2 regions of the Marinomonas sp. CT5 genome follow, and region 1 is predicted to be linked to the other one. Evidence: predicted binding sites of a transcription regulator. Region 1 holds the regulator's gene; the other holds the start of a gene.
The links. Region 1 encodes FNR, which switches genes on or off when oxygen is low (the NO sensors DNR and NnrR bind a similar motif). Its sites were predicted from a motif close to TTGATNTANATCAA; they were not measured.
Positions count from the first base shown of each region.

Region 2: the regulator FNR is predicted to act here: its motif matches at 5,595-5,608, upstream of C0J08_RS06435 (cytochrome ubiquinol oxidase subunit I).

Region 1 is NZ_CP025572.1:2,357,611-2,365,777, forward strand. Features, by position in the region: gene C0J08_RS11045 (fused response regulator/phosphatase) at 1-625, shown strand, start outside; gene C0J08_RS11050 (YecA/YgfB family protein) at 653-1,297, opposite strand; gene C0J08_RS11055 (RecQ family ATP-dependent DNA helicase) at 1,394-3,145, shown strand; gene C0J08_RS11060 (SprT family zinc-dependent metalloprotease) at 3,136-3,651, shown strand; gene ttcA (tRNA 2-thiocytidine(32) synthetase TtcA) at 3,773-4,612, shown strand; gene C0J08_RS11070 (YfaZ family outer membrane protein) at 4,624-5,187, shown strand; gene C0J08_RS11075 (adenine phosphoribosyltransferase) at 5,241-5,783, opposite strand; gene fnr (fumarate/nitrate reduction transcriptional regulator Fnr) at 5,808-6,569, opposite strand; gene hemN (oxygen-independent coproporphyrinogen III oxidase) at 6,590-7,960, opposite strand; gene C0J08_RS11090 (alpha/beta family hydrolase) at 8,128-8,167, shown strand, end outside.
Region 2 is NZ_CP025572.1:1,363,828-1,371,994, reverse strand. Features, by position in the region: gene C0J08_RS06455 (amino acid ABC transporter ATP-binding/permease protein) at 1-814, opposite strand, end outside; gene cydD (thiol reductant ABC exporter subunit CydD) at 774-2,549, opposite strand; gene cydX (cytochrome bd-I oxidase subunit CydX) at 2,556-2,666, opposite strand; gene cydB (cytochrome d ubiquinol oxidase subunit II) at 2,730-3,866, opposite strand; gene C0J08_RS06435 (cytochrome ubiquinol oxidase subunit I) at 3,868-5,442, opposite strand; gene C0J08_RS06430 (alpha/beta fold hydrolase) at 5,872-6,693, shown strand; gene C0J08_RS06425 (bifunctional lysophospholipid acyltransferase family protein/GNAT family N-acetyltransferase) at 6,799-8,167, opposite strand, start outside.

The sequences.
Region 1 (8,167 bases):
TAATGGCGATCTCGCTTTAGTTAAAACTCGATCAGACGGCGCCCGTTTGATCTTTGTTGGTGATTTTACTGGGCATGGACTTCCAGCCTCTATTGGTGCGTTACCTGTAATGCAGGCATTTTTTGACGCCGTTGATGATTTGTTATGCATTAATCGCTTGTCGGAACGAATAAATAGAATCCTTTTTAATATTCTCCCTGATTATATGTTTTGTGCGGGTTACATCATGCTTATTGAACAAGGAGGAGGGATTACTTATTGGGGCGGCGGTATGCCAAATGCTTACATTCGTAGATCATGTGGTGAAGTGGGCTTTTTAAAGTCAAATCATATGCCACTTGGCGTGTTACCTGAACATGAGTTTGAATCAGGTCTTCAAAGTAATAAATTGAATGCAGGTGACACGTTGGTTGTTGTTTCAGATGGTGTTTTAGAGCTAAAAAACTGTCGTGATGAAATGCTAGGCAATGATAAAGTTAAGGAATTGATTGCAAGTTCTTATAAGGAAGAGGACTTACTCATAGCGCAAAAATTAATAGAAGATAAACTTGCTAAATATCAAGGTAATTCAGTGCAACTCGATGACATTACTTTAGTTGCACTGAGAAGTTCTTGTCTTCAATAAATTTTTTGATAGAAGGGCTTAACTAGATTAAGACTTTTTACCACCTTTCTTTTTATTTTTACCATTCTTAGATTTCGATTGGGGTTTAGGAAAAGGACGCTTTTCAGGCTCAGTTCTGAGTACTAAGAACAAATCCGTCACCACTTCAGGTATTTGTGCAATGCAGGAATGAGTCAGCTTCTCACTTTTACGAATTTGCAAAACTTCTTCATCATCAAACAAATCAGATGCCACCATAATGGGTAAAAGAAGTTCTGCAACCACTTCTTCTTTATCGGATTCAAACCATTGACTCTCAGTGAAAAAAACACCTTCCATGAATCCTGTAGCCCATTCTTGAAGCTCACTTAACTCTTCAGGTGTTTCACCCATCTCAAGCTCACAAGGAATTATAAAGCCGTCTTCAGATTCAAGTTCTTTCTGAATATCTAGCATTAAGCGAGACAAATATTGCAGAATCTGCTTTTCTTGTTTGTCATTATCAAAGTTAGGCGTGTCTTCAAAAATAACCGGCAGCCATTTTTGTTCCGGTGTAGGCATAGGACAAATAGCCAATGCTGTTAGAAAGCCATGTGCCATAACAAAGTTTTGGCATTCCTCATGAACTTGATCTGACTCCAAAAATGTTTCTAACGTCTCTAACTCAAGATCATCAAGAGGTTGGTGTGCCATGCAATTGTTTCCCTAATACAAATTAAGTGAATGATTCTAGCGAAAAGAGGGCGAAAAATCGATGCAGAAACGCTGCTGTTAAGAGATAATTCGCAAATGAATTTAAAGAAGCAGATACTTTCTCAGTTAAAACATTCTTCATTCCGTCCATTGCAAGAAGAAGCGATTGACGCATTGTGTGCAGGTCAGGATGTCTTACTTGCGGCTCCTACGGGAGGAGGTAAGTCTTTAGCCTATCAAGCTGCAGGTTTGATGCGTGATGGTGTTGCGGTGGTTGTCAGTCCTTTGCTGTCTCTTATGTCACAACAAGTTGAAGAATTAAATAATAAAGGCATTCGGGCTCAATTTTTAAATTCTACGTTGAACCCAGGTGAACAAGATGACCTTATTTGGGCCTTACGGAATAAGCATATTGATTTGTTATATCTTTCTCCTGAAAAGCTTGTTCAATCATCGGTCATAGGTTTTCTTAGCAGTTTTGAAATTGCACTATTTGCAATTGATGAAGCGCATTGTATTTCTCAATGGGGGGATTTTTTTCGCCCTGAATATAGCCAATTAGGCCAATTGAGAGATTTCTTTCCAGAAGTGCCTATTATAGCCCTGACTGGAACCGTCGATAAAAAGACTATTACGGCAATTCAAACCTCATTAAAACTAAGGGATTGCCAAGTACTGCGTAATAGTTTCGATAGAACCAATATCAAAATTCAAATAGCGCAAAAAAGGAAAGCCAAACAACAAATCTTATACTTTCTGCATCATGAGGTCCCAGGAGAAACCGGCATTATTTATTGCCGTTCAAGAAAAAAGTCTGAAGAGTTTGCTTATTGGTTAAATAACCTCGGAATTGCTAGTTTAAGCTACCACGCCGCAATGTCTAACGAGGACAAGCAAAATAATCATGCCAAATTTGCTAATAAGCAAGGCACCGTTATGGTTGCAACAACAGCTTATGGAATGGGAATTGATGTTTCTCATGTTAGATTTGTTATACATCTAGATTTACCTAGTAGCCCAGAAGCCTATTTTCAGGAAATTGGTCGTGCTGGTCGTGATGGTAAAGCTGCTAAATCACTTCTTTTATATGGTTTGCAAGACATGCTTCAAGCACAACAATTCGCTGTCTTGCAGCCTAAAGACTCAGAGAAAGAGCATAAAAGCCTGATTAGCTTATTTCAAATACTGGAAGGGCGTGGTTGTCGTCGTCAGAATTTATTGTCCCACTTTGATGAAATCATTCCTGTTTGTAATTATTGCGATAGATGCCTTTCAAATAAGTCAGAGCAGAACATGACAATAGCCAGTCAAAAAATATTGTCACTGATTTATCATACAAAAGGTTTGCAACCGTTCTCTGTACTCATTCAAATTTTGCTCGGAAAAAAAACGAAACAGGTTTTAGCCATTAAAGCGGATACTATGTCCTTATTTGGCAAAGGAAAAGAACTTGGCGACACCCAATGGAAGTCTGTCATTCGTCACTTACTCGCTTTCGAGTATATACAGATTGGTTCTTCCAGTACTTTTTCTGTACATATCAATGAAAAGGCCCGCGGCGTTTTGCAGGGAAAAACACACGTCATAATTGCTAATGAGCAATATTATCCAATACTTAATGAAGACCAATTGACTGTAGATAAAGTCAGTTGGCATAAAATTCTTGCCTGGAAATATACCTATGGCTCTGTAGATTTAAGCGATAATCAACTGAGGTTGATTTGCCTGCATAAACCTAACTCGGTGGCATCGCTTAGTCGTCTCACAGGGTTGCCTAAGAAAAGTGTTGAAGCCTTTGCCGAACCTTTAATTGAAATGATTCATGAGGTAGATGCCTTATGCCCCTAATTACACCGGAAATGGAGTTTTCTAATAATCAAGTTGCTTTACAGCTTATTCAAGACAAAACTCAAGATTGTTTTGATAGAGCAGATGAGTTTTTCGCAACAAAGTTCAAGCGGGCTAGTTGTAATTTCAAACAAAAGGGAAGGGCTGCAGGCACTGCCCATTTACAAAAAAATGAACTGCGTTTTAATCACTTTATGTATCAGCAGGACCCTATCGAATTTCTAGAAACGGTTGTGCCGCATGAGGTAGCCCATCTTATTGTTTTTCAGATTTATGGTACGACAGTCAGGCCACATGGTAAGGAGTGGAAGGCAGTAATGCTTAAAGTATACGGCCTTAATCCCAGTAGAACTCATAACTTTGATGTACCAAAACCCAAAAATGTTTATCAATACCACTGCTCCTGTAAGAGCCATGAACTTAGCAAACTGCGTCACAATAAAGTTCAAAAGGGAGTCGAGTATATTTGTAAAGACTGTCGAAAAATTCTGCAATTGACGATTTAAAATACCTAGGTGCACACAAAGATTAATTCGATAACGTGTATTTCCCTCTGATATATGCCATTTTTGATGCGATTATCAGATGCTTATAGTAGTATAGGGCCGTTTTATTTATAGCGTACTTATGATGGATTTATCGACTCGACCTAAAGAAAAACTGGAGTTAAATAAGCTCCAAAAACGTCTTCGTAGATTGACTGGCCAGGCCATTTCTGACTTCAATATGATTGAAGAAGGTGACAAGGTAATGGTGTGTTTATCTGGCGGTAAAGATTCTTATACCATGCTTGAGATTTTACGGAATCTTCAGTCAAGCGCACCAATAAATTTCAGTATTGTTGCCGTTAACTTAGATCAAAAGCAGCCAGGCTTTCCAGAGCATATTTTGCCAGCTTATCTCAAAAAGATAGGGGTTGATTTTCATATCTTGGAACGAGACACTTACAGCATTGTTAAAGAGATAGTGCCTGAAGGCAAAACGACTTGTGGGTTATGCTCTCGTTTAAGAAGAGGTTCTTTGTACGGTTTTGCCGAAGAAATTGGAGCCACCAAAATTGCACTTGGTCATCATAGGGATGATATTCTTGAGACATTATTCTTAAATATGTTTTTTGGTGGAAAATTAAAATCAATGCCACCTAAATTATTAAGTGATGATGGTAAACATGTTGTCATTCGTCCTTTAGCTTATTGCAAAGAAGATGATATTGAAGCCTTTGCAACGATAAAAGAATATCCAATTATTCCTTGTAACCTTTGTGGCTCTCAAGAAAACCTACAAAGGCAAGTTGTTAAAGACATGTTGCAAAAATGGGAAAAAGAATTTCCTGGTCGAACTGAAACAATGTTTTCCGCTATTCAGAATGTCGTGCCATCGCATCTGGCCGACAATAATTTATTTAATTTTAAAGAATTAAAACAGTCACCTGATGCCTTTGATAGACTAAATATTATTTCATTATAGGATCATTAAAAATGAATTTGACTAATAAAGCACTATTGCTTACTGCTGGAATACTAGGATCATCATTGGTTAACGCGTCTACAGCCAGTGTTGCATTAACAAATGAAACCGTTAAAAGTGATGTTAACTTTAATATGGGGACGTTTGGTATTGGTGCAGGTGTTTCTTATGATAAGGACGAGAGTGTTACTGCTGCACATATTGAATTGGGAGTAGAAGATTCAGATACTAGTGGTCCGTTACAAGTAGGTCTTGGTGCGCGTTTGTATGGTATTGATGCTGACTTGGAGCCAGATGATGATATATCTGTAGCGCTTGCTTTGGGTGGCTGGTATCGTTATACACTTCCTGAAGCTAACCGTCTTAGTATCTTTGGCTCTTTGTATTATGCTCCAGAAGTATTGTCTTTTAAAAACTTAGATCACATGTATGTTTACGAGCTACGTGCAGAGTATATGACCATGCGAAATGCTAGGGCGTTTATTAGTTACGGTAAAACGACAGTTATTTATGAAGATGACAGCCGTAAAATAGCCAATAATGGGTTTTCTGTCGGCGCTAGTGTAGATTTCTAATATTTACATGAAAAGATAAAAAGGTGGCTCTTGCCACCTTTTTTAGGTCTATATTAATCCCCTTCGTAAGCACAAAGGCTAAAGACAGAAATATTACTGTCACTCAATTTTTGGCTTCCACCTAAGTCCGGAAGATCAATGATTGCAGCTACTTCTTTTATATTTGCACCTTGTTGAGTAAGTAGCTCAATTGCAGCGAAAAGGGTGCCACCAGTTGCAATCAAATCATCAAATAATAATACTTGGTCGCCAGCTTCAACCGCACCTTCTTGAATTTCTAACTCAGCTTCACCGTATTCCAGGGCATATTTCTGTGAGATTGTTTTGCCGGGAAGCTTGCCTTTTTTACGTACTAAAATTAGTGGTTTTTGCAGTTCGTAAGCCAGTACGGCTGCAATCAAAAAACCACGAGCATCAATACAAGCAATATGAGTAATGTCTGTGCCAATGTAACGATGTACATAGGCATCAACAACCATTCTCATCCCTTTTGGATCGCTGAAAATAGGGGTGATATCTCTGAAGCTAATACCTTTTTTTGGCCAGTCTTCTATTGTTTGTATGAGTGATTTAACGTAAAAATCGTCGTAAAGCATTACAGTATAGCCTCGTTGTATGAATCAAATGTGGGCGATTTTACCACAATCGCTAGCAACCCCAACGAGTTTTTGAATTTCTTCGAAATCAATTATTTCAATTTCTTTGCCATCAACATGGATTAGTTCATTTTTTTGAAAACGAGTGATAACCCTACTAACGGTTTCTACAGCTAAGCCTAAGTAATTACCAATTTCACCACGAGACATTGATAGTCTGAATGAGCTGGCAGAATAACCACGCTTTTTAAAGCGGCTGGATAAATTCAATAGAAAAGAGGCGACTTTCTCATCGGCATTCTTTTTGCCAAGCAATACCATCATTTGCTGATCATCCGATATTTTTCGACTCATTACTTTAAAAATCTGGTGCTTTAGTGATGGAATCTGAGAGGACAACTCTTCTAAGTGACTGAATGGGATTTCACAGACGGTAGTGGTTTCTAAAGCTTTGGCAGAAACAGGGTAGACGCTTGAATCTATACCACTAAGACCGACCAACTCACTAGGGCAATAAAAACCAGTGATTTGCTCCTCTCCAACAGAAGTGATGTTGAAGGTTTTTAGCGTGCCTGAACGAACAGCAAACACAGAGTCAAAAGGCTCTCCTTGTCTGAATAAAAACTCACCTTTCTTAAGTGGTTTTTTGCGCTCGATGATTTGATCTAATCTATTAATGTCTTCGTCAGCCAGTGCAATAGGAAGGCAGAGGGCGCTTAAACTACAGTTTTGGCATTGTGATGTAAGTGTACTGTTAAAACGTGACTGTGTGTGTGTCATTGACATGTTATCTCCCTGATCTCGATCTATATAACTTTTGAGTATTTTATGGCGCCATTGAGATATTTATCAAAAGCCATACAAATACAGCGTATTAATAATCTACCCTTTGGTGTGACTTGAATCGTGGTCTGCACTCCACTACGTTCAATTAATAACATCCCATCTTCCAACATGGGAGTTAGATTTTCCACTTCATTAGAGAAATAGTCAAAGAAATGAATATTAAATTTCTGTTCAATTGCGCTTGTGTTGAGCGCAAACTGCGAAATCAACGTCATTATAACTTGATGACGAATTCTATCATCTAGATCACTAATATATCCTTTCGCTATCGCTAATTGTCCCTTTTCTATGCGGCTTCTATATTCGGATAAGTCAGTATGGTTCTGTATGTAAACACCATTTAAGTCACTAATGGCTGAAACACCAAATGCAATCAGCTCAGTATCTGCATGAGTGGTATAACCTTGGAAATTACGTTGTAGTTGACCTTCTTGCTGAGCGATCACTAAGCTATCGGTTGGTTTTGCGAAGTGGTCCATACCTATGTATTCATAGCCGGCTGCAATCAAGTATTCAATACTCATTTTCAGTAAATCAAGTTTCAAACTTGAAATAGGTAAGCTGTCATCTGTGATGCGCTTTTGCGCGCGAAAACGATCAGGCAAATGAGCATAATTAAACAGCGAAATTCTATCTGGTGATAACTCAACTACTTGTGAAAGCGTTTTTTTAAAGCCTTCTATTGTTTGATACGGAAGCCCATAAATGAGATCAAAGTTAATTGACTTAATACCTAGCTCTCTAGCGTCATCGACTAGATTTCTGACCATGTCTACGGGTTGTATACGGTGAATGGCTTCTTGAACTTTGATGTCAAAATCTTGCACACCAATGCTGATACGGTTTATGCCTTTTTCTGTTAACAACTTAAGTTTAGGCTTGCTGATTTCTCTTGGGTCGATTTCAATGCTGTAGTCTTGGCTACCATCGTTAACTAGATTGAAATGCTGCTCAATAGTATTGAATAAGACTTCAAACAACTCTTCAGTTAAAAAGGTTGGGGTGCCTCCTCCAAAATGCAGTTGAGTTACTTTTCTTGTGTGATCAAGCATAAGACTTCTTAATCGCATTTCTTCACCAAGCAATTCCACATACTCAGTACCTTTTTCATACTGCTTAGTTACTATTTTATTGCAGGCACAGTAGTAGCAAAGATGGGCGCAGAATGGAATATGGAAATACAAGCTAATAGGGGCTTGTGAAGGCGTTAGCATTTTATCAATTAATGCAATTTTACTAATGCCGGAATTAAATTGTGGCGCTGTTGGGTAAGAAGTATAACGAGGCCCAGACAGGTCGTATTTAGCGATAAGTGAGGAGTCCCAGATCATGATGATGCGTTCCTATTAAATTTTCTAATAGTAGTCTACACGTTAGGTCTTGGATGTTTGCTGACACAGATCAAGAATTAGCATACTGCAAAGCAAAAGCGCTTAAGTATTAGTCGCTTCTAACCCTTTATCAAATCTGGTCTAATAGCCGTTTTGAATACAATCTAATGACTTCACTTCCTATATACTTTGCCCATGGTGCTGGTG
Region 2 (8,167 bases), 990 kb from region 1:
AATAGAAACTACAAGCCAATAAGAGAATGGTGACGCAGTAAGATAACAAACGCCCAAGGCTAACGGCTTGTTGGATGCGAATTTCTGTTTTTCTTTGGCGCTCATCCAGTTGACCAAGACGCTGAGAGTAATCTTCCCAACGTCCGCGAATAGTGAGCGTAATCAGTGCGGAGAAAAAGCTTACAAAGCGACTGCGGCGATGCACTCCAAGTATTTGACCAACGTGTACTTCATGGCTGGCAAAGCGTCCACATAGGTAAGGTACAAGGACAATATGCAATAACGCGGCAACACCTAATGGCAAGAGCAAGGTAGGCGAAATGAAATAGGCAAAAATAGACACGGCCACATAAGAGAGCAGTGCGTAGATCCAAGGTAGAAACACCACCAGCGGCCAACGAATGATTTGATCTAGGTCGCTTACTAGGCGTTGCAATAAATCGCCACGGCTTTGTTGATGTAGATTAGCCGCGTCTTTGGCAACGCGCTGATCCCAAACCCAAAGGCGTAAAATCCGTAACAATCCTAACAAGTGATTATGAGCAGTTACTTGTTCGCCATAACGCCCAGCGGTTCTTAAAATGGCCAAACCACGAACAATTGCACCCGGAGTGAGGTAGTTAAAGACCAGTGCCACGCCCATGGTGGTTGCCAACCCTGCTGCGGAAATAAACCAACCCGAAACACCCAACAAGGCAACACCGGCTAACGTCGCGGCGATGCCAGTAATCACAGGTATGACAAATCCCCATGGGTTAGCCAGTAAAAGGCGCTTAAGCGATAGCTTGGCAGTTTTCTTTGCGTGACTGCTCATGCAAACCTCCTGTGGTTAATGCCCAATGTTTGTCGACCCAACTGATAGGATGTGTATCGTGACTAACGATGAGTAGTGTTTTCCCTTTCGATGCCTTTTCTAACGTGTCTAGCACAGTCTGGGCAGTTTCTTTATCCAGTCCAGAACAGGGCTCATCCAGTAACCACATGTCTGCTTTTGACAACAAGGCTCTGGCAATGGAAAGGCGCTGCATTTGCCCACCAGATAAACCAGCCCCGAGCTCAGTTAATTTGGTTTCCAGCCCATCGGGTAACGCTTGAATAAATTCATCACATTGGCTTTCTTGCAATGCAGAGGCGATCTCGCTTTCGCTTGGCGGCTCGATGCCTAAGAGTAAATTTCGTCGAATGCTGCCATTTACCCATTCTGGTGTTTGTGGCAACCAGGCCAATTTTGCGCGCCAAGAGGCTAAATCTAGCTCACTAAAAGGCAGGTCATTGACTAGAAATCGCCCTTCATAGCCGTCTTCAAACCCCAGTAATAGATGTAATAAACTGGATTTTCCCACACCAGATTCACCACTCAGCCACACTCGCTCACCTACGCTGATATTGGCGGTGATGGGTGCTAATCGGTAACGCCCCTCTTCCGACCAACTTAGGTTTTCAAAGCCAATAGATTGCAATGACTCAGCTATGGCGGCTTTTCCAAAACGATTGGCTGTTTTTTGTTTTTCTTGTGATGACACAACATGCGCTGGCGCATCCAGAATGGCTAATAAATCGGTCGCCGCGGCTTCCGCTTTCTGCTTCGCATGGTAGTCATTACCTAGTTGACGAAGTGGCAAATAAAATTCCGGTGCAAGCAATAACAGAAACATAGCTTGCGTTAAAGTAACGGGCGAGCTACCTACCTGCCAAGGTAAGACTTCTAATAAGCCTAGCCCCAAGTACAAAGCAATCATGGCAATAGATAATGAGGCAAAAAGCTCTAAAGTAGCCGTTGATAAAAACGCTAATACCAAAACCCCCATGGTTGTTTTTTGGTATGACGTAGCGCTGTCAGACAAACGCTCCCGTGCTTCGCCAGTTCTGTTAAGACGTTTTAACTCTGCCAGCCCTTGGCTTAAGTCCATAAATTGGTTGGACAACATGGCTAAAACATTAAACTGTCGACGGTTGGCTTGTGCGGCTTTGTGACCAACAAAAATCATGAAGATGATAACCAATGGCGCGGTCATCATGAAAACAAAGAAGGCGATCCAAGAAATAGACACAACGGAAAGTAGGATCACACAAGGAATCAGGGTCACCATAAACACTTGCGGTTTATAGCGACTAAAGAAATCATCTAACGCATCTACCTGTTCGTAAACACGAGTAGAAAGCGCCGCATCTTCTTCGATTCTTAGGCGCGCAGGCCCAAGATTCGTAAGATGCGACACCAATTTACTGCGCAAGCGGTAACGAATATCACGGCTTGCACTAGTGCAAATTCGCTCTCGACCAAAACTGGCCAGAGCGCGAATTAAAAGAGCGAATAAACCTACAACGAGCAGAGATAAAGAGAAAGATTGCTGCAAGGCCATGTCTGAAAAAACATTCGCGAACGCCCAAGCTTGCAACACCAAAGACACCGCAAACAATACACCGAAGCCCTGAGCAATACGGTATTTTGCAGACTGTTGATTCGCTAACTGTCCTAAAAATACCGCTTCTGATGTTTTGATTCGACCTGGTCGACGTGCCTTTTTTGCTCCCTTCTCTCGCGTCATAAAGCTTTACTTTTGCTCCTCTTCACCTTCGTAACCTTTAAACTCTAACCAAACGGCGTTGATGATACCGAAAGAACACGCTAACAATACACCAAGAACCCAAGCAAAATACCACATATTCTGTTCCTCTATTTTAGCTAGAGGATAGCGCTCAAAGAACCCTACCCTCTTACCCAATAACTAGTAAAGTGAATGATTGTTTTCTTCGATGTGTTTCTTAGTCAAACGACCGTACATCACAAAGTAGTTCCACAATGTATAAGCAAGAACGATTGGCACAAAGATACAAGCCACAACAAACATGATCATCATAGTGTTTTCACTTGAAGTCGCATCCCACATAGTCAAACTCATGCTTGGGTAGCTTGAAGAAGGCATCAAGAATGGGAACATAGACCCACCCGCAGTGACGATGATACCTGCAATACCCAAAGATGAACTTAGGAAAGACAATGCGCCTTTTCTCATTACCGCCGTAATGGCAGCAAACAACATACCAGCAATACCAATGATTGGAGCTAACATAAGTGCAGGCACTTTGTCATAGTTAGCTAACCAGGCACCAGGCTGAACTTCAGCGGTTTTCATTAACGGAGTCATAACACTGTTACCGTCAACACTGCTAGTTAATACATAACCATCAATACCGTAGGCCAACCAAACACCCGCTAAGATGAACAACACAGCCGCTAGAGCACCAGTGATTGCCGTGATACGGCTGGCTTTTTCTAGCAAAGCATCATCTGTTTTCATTTGTAACCAAGCACCACCTTGAGTCATTAGCATTAATAGGCTAACCAAACCACAAAGGATCGCAAATGGGTTTAGCAGTGCAAAGAAAGAGCCTGTGTATGTCACACGTAAGTATTCGTCAAACTCGAATGGAACACCTTGCAACAAGTTACCGAAAGCCACACCGAAAATAATTGGAGGTACTGCTGAACCAAAGGTAATGCCCCAGTCCCAGCTATTACGCCATTTTGTATTTTCCAGTTTCGAACGGTAATCGAAGCCGATTGGACGGAAGAATAGTGCCGCCAATACCAACATCATTGCAAAGTAAAAACCAGAGAATGATGTCGCGTAAACCACCGGCCAAGCCGCAAATAAAGCACCACCAGCTGTGATAAACCAAACTTGGTTGCCATCCCAGTGAGGAGCAATGGAGTTAATCATCACTCGGCGTTCTGAGTCGTTGCCACCAATGATTTTTAGCAGGCTACCGACACCCATATCGAAACCATCGGTTACGGAGAAGCCGATCAACAAAACACCGATCAATACCCACCAAATGACTTTTAATAATTCGTAATCCATCTTACACCTCCTGTTTCAACTGAGACGTTTCTTGTTCAAGCGAGTAGCGACCTGTATGTAAACTAGAAGGTCCTTGCTTAGAAAAGCGAATCATCAAGTACATTTCAGCAATCAAGAACGCTGTGTATAGAACCGTAAAGCCAATGATTGTTGTCCAAATTTCAGCGGCAGTTAAGCCAGAAACAGCCACATGGATAGGTAAGATTTCACCAATCGCCCATGGTTGACGACCATATTCGGCAACAAACCAACCTGTTTCACATGCGATCCAAGGCAAAGGCAAGCTCATTAAGCATACTTTCAAGAAAGTACGGCTTTGACCAATGCGACGACGAGCGTTTTGGTAGAAAGCCACGACGAAGATCAACAGCATGATAAAGCCACATGCCACCATGATACGGAAAGAGAAGAACAATGGCGCCACCTGAGGAATAGAGTATTCAACAGCTTGGTCAATTTCTTCAGAAGTCACACGGTTAATATCTTCATTATAAGCCGTCACTAATAGACCGTAGCCTAGATCGCCTTTTACTTTTTCGAAGTTTTCTTTAACAAGTGGATCATCAGAACCATCGCGTAGTTTCTCAAGCAATTGATTTGCATAGATACCATTGATAATGCGTTGGCGGTTATGCTCTTTCAATTCTTTGATGCCTGTAACTTCATCACTTAAAGAACGAGTCGCAATGATCCCCATCAAGCCAGGAATTTTAAGGGCAAATTCGGTTTCCTGTAGCTCTTGGTTAGGGAAGCCAATCAAGGTGAAATCTGCAGGTGCGTCCTGAGTTTCCCATTCGGCTTCTACCGCAGCCAATTTCACTTTTTGAACTTCACCCAGTTCATAACCAGATTCGTCACCCAAAATGATAACGCTTAATACAGATGCCAAACCAAATGCAGAAGCAATAGCAAAAGAGCGGCGAGCAAACGCAAGGTCACGACCTTTAAGTAGGTAGTAGCTAGAGATAGCTAAGACAAAAATGGAGCCTGTTACATAACCAGCCGAAACAGTGTGTACAAATTTCACCTGAGCCACTGGGTTCAACAATAAAGCACCAAAATCAACCAATTCCATTCTCATGGTTTCGTAGTTGAAATCTGACCCTACTGGGTTTTGCATCCAGCCATTAGCAATCAAGATCCACAAAGCAGACAAGTTAGAACCTAGAGCCACACCCCAAGTAACCATTAAGTGCTTCACTTTGCTCAGACGATCCCAACCAAAGAAAAACAAACCAACCAGTGTCGATTCTAGGAAGAAAGCCATTAAGCCTTCAATGGCCAACGGAGCACCAAAAATATCGCCTACGTAATGTGAGTAGTAAGACCAGTTTGTTCCGAATTGGAACTCCATGGTAAGACCAGTGGTCACACCCAAGGCAAAGTTAATACCAAACAATTTACCCCAAAACTTAACCATGTCTTTGTAAACTTGCTTACCTGTAATTACATAGACGGACTCCATGATTGCAAGTAAAAAGGCCATCCCTAGTGTTAAAGGGACAAACAAAAAGTGGTACAGAGCAGTGAGTGCAAACTGAAACCGCGATAAATCCACTACAGCTTCGTTAATCATATAGCTTCAACCCATTCATTTGATTGAGAAAAAAGGCGATCGTAGACACGTATTCTGGCTCGTGTTCTTGTTATCCAACGCCCACCGAAGCCTTAAAACATTTCAAGGCTTACTATAAGTCCAGATTATGAGTGTTGTTGCGATTCGAAACATTGCGTTAGATCAAGATAAAGAGATTGAAAGAAATAAGTAGTAATAAAGATGCGTTTATTCAGCAAAATAACGCAAATGGCGTAGGCTGACTATAAAATGATCGGCACACTTGTACCTAGACAATGTATAATCGACAAAAGATGAGTCACTTTTTTATCCGTAAAGCCTTTTTCTTATTTTGGACCCGAGTTCATGAAATTCCTGTCGAACACCACATACTTTTACGGCAAGCTGTGTTTAATGAGTCTTTTGGCATTTTTCTTAGGCGCTTGCTCTATGCCAGAGGAAATCCAAGAAAATGAAGACATCGCTCAACAAGTCCTAAACACCCCAAGATTGATACAACACCATGTGTTGTATATAAAAGGCCCTGATGGTGACTTTAAACTCCATTACGTCAATAGCGACCCTAGCGAATCCGCACGTGACACCATTGTCTTTGTGCACGGCACACCGGGAGACTGGTCATCCTTTGCTCGTTATTACCAAGATAAAGCTTTAAAAAATGACTTTCGTCTTATCTCTATCGACAGACCCGGTTGGGGCAAATCGACATACGCTGGAAACTTCCCAACGACGCTACAAATTCAGTCTAATATGATTGGACAAATGTTGAAGAACATTTGGGAGCACAATGGTAAGCGAAAAGTTATCTTAGTCGGCCACTCTTTCGGAGGCTCGCTCGTACCAGTATTAGCAGCAGATTACCCTAAATTTGTACGAGGTGTCGTTATTCTGGCAGGAGACTTAGAGCCCAAACTAGCAAAAGCACGTTGGTACAATACGTTACTAGATTGGATACCTAGCTTTTTCATTCCAAACGAATGGAATCACTCTAATATGGAAGTGTTAGATTTGCGTAACAGCCTAGAAGAAGAACAAAACAAACTCAGTAAATTAACAACACCAGTTACTATTCTTCAAGGTACTGATGACAGCTTGGTGAATCCGGCAAGCGCGACTTTTGCCCCTAGTTTATTTAAAAGTAGCCAGTTAAAAGTAGAATGGCTCGAAGGTGCTGGGCACCTAATCAACTTACAATATCCAGATACGGTGATCAAAGCGATTCGCGAAATGAATATCCGTAGCAGCCAATAAAACCATTTTAATAAGAACCCTGCCTAAGAAAATAAAAGAGATTGATAGCGCTTAACAAACTATCAATCTCTTTTCATTTACCCTTGTGATTTTCATCAACACACACTAATTATCCGATAAATATTCTTCAGCCTCATTTCGTCCCATGTATTTCGCCAAAATGGCCAACGGCACGTCTTTTAAATTCACCACAATCAAACCATCCAAGGTGTTATGAAAGGCTGGATCCACATTGAAACACACCAATTTTCCGTTCATTTTTAAATATTGACGAATCAACACTGGAAGGCCTTTGCCCTGCTCCATTCTCGATAATACGTTAGATAGCAGGGTTACACTGGCTAATGACGATAATAAATTGGGTTGCCAAAACACGGAGCCACTGTTTCTAAGAGGAGTCGAAGGCATCACCAAGCTGGCTTTTTCTTTATCATAATAATGAACCGATAAGGTCGCCGCGATTAACTGGCGCGCGGCATGACTGTACTCATTGCTGATACTCACAGGGCCAAATAAATTCGTGTATTTGGGGTTGCGATAGGCAAAAGTCGCAATGCCTTTCCATAGCAACAATAAAGAGTTTAAGTTCTTTTGATACTTCCCTGCGACAACAGACCGACCCATTTCAATGCTTTGCCCTAAACTATCGATAAAGGCTTGGTCGTAATGAAACAGGCTGCGAGAGTACAAGCCTTTTAAACCATGTTGTTTAACCAGTTTATCCACCAGCCCCATTCTGTAGGCACCGACGACTTCTTTATTGCCATGATGCCAAACAAAAAGCTGGTGGTAATACAGGTCATATTCGTCGACATCACAGGCCAAACCACTGCCTTCCCCGACAGCACGAAAGTTCTCTTCTCGTATGCGGCCAATTTCTTGAATAAGCAAAGGGATAGATGATGTTGGGGCGTAATAAACACTGAACTCCCCCTGCTCCACGAGCTTCATTTCACTAGGAAGACTGGCGATTTCGCTCTCTAATAGATCAGGGTTTATAGCGGCAATAATGGGCAAATCAATTTGCTCTGTGTGAGCGACAGACTCTTGATCCTGCTGCGGGCTCATTAAATAGGTGTTTAAACGTAGATAACTAACAAGGTCTTGATTGTTATCAAACTGTTTGAGTTCTGAAAATGGCATCGCACTGCCAATGGAAATATCAATCACTGAAGACTTTTTGTTTAACAACTCTCGCCCCAGCATTGCCGTTCTCAATAAGGGGTGAATTCGACCTGCTTGATAAAACAGTTCGCTATTTTTGCCGTTGATAAAAATAGGAACCGTAATCGCCTCACTGCGCTTCAAGAAATTCGCAACAGACTGACTCCATTCAATGTCCGCCAATGCCTGTTTTTCTTTCGAATTATCTGATGATAAACCTTGTGATGGTTTCGCATAGGTAGACACTTCCCCAGCAGGAAAAACAATCAACACCCCGCCCTCGGCCAAATGTCGGTGGGCATCACGAACT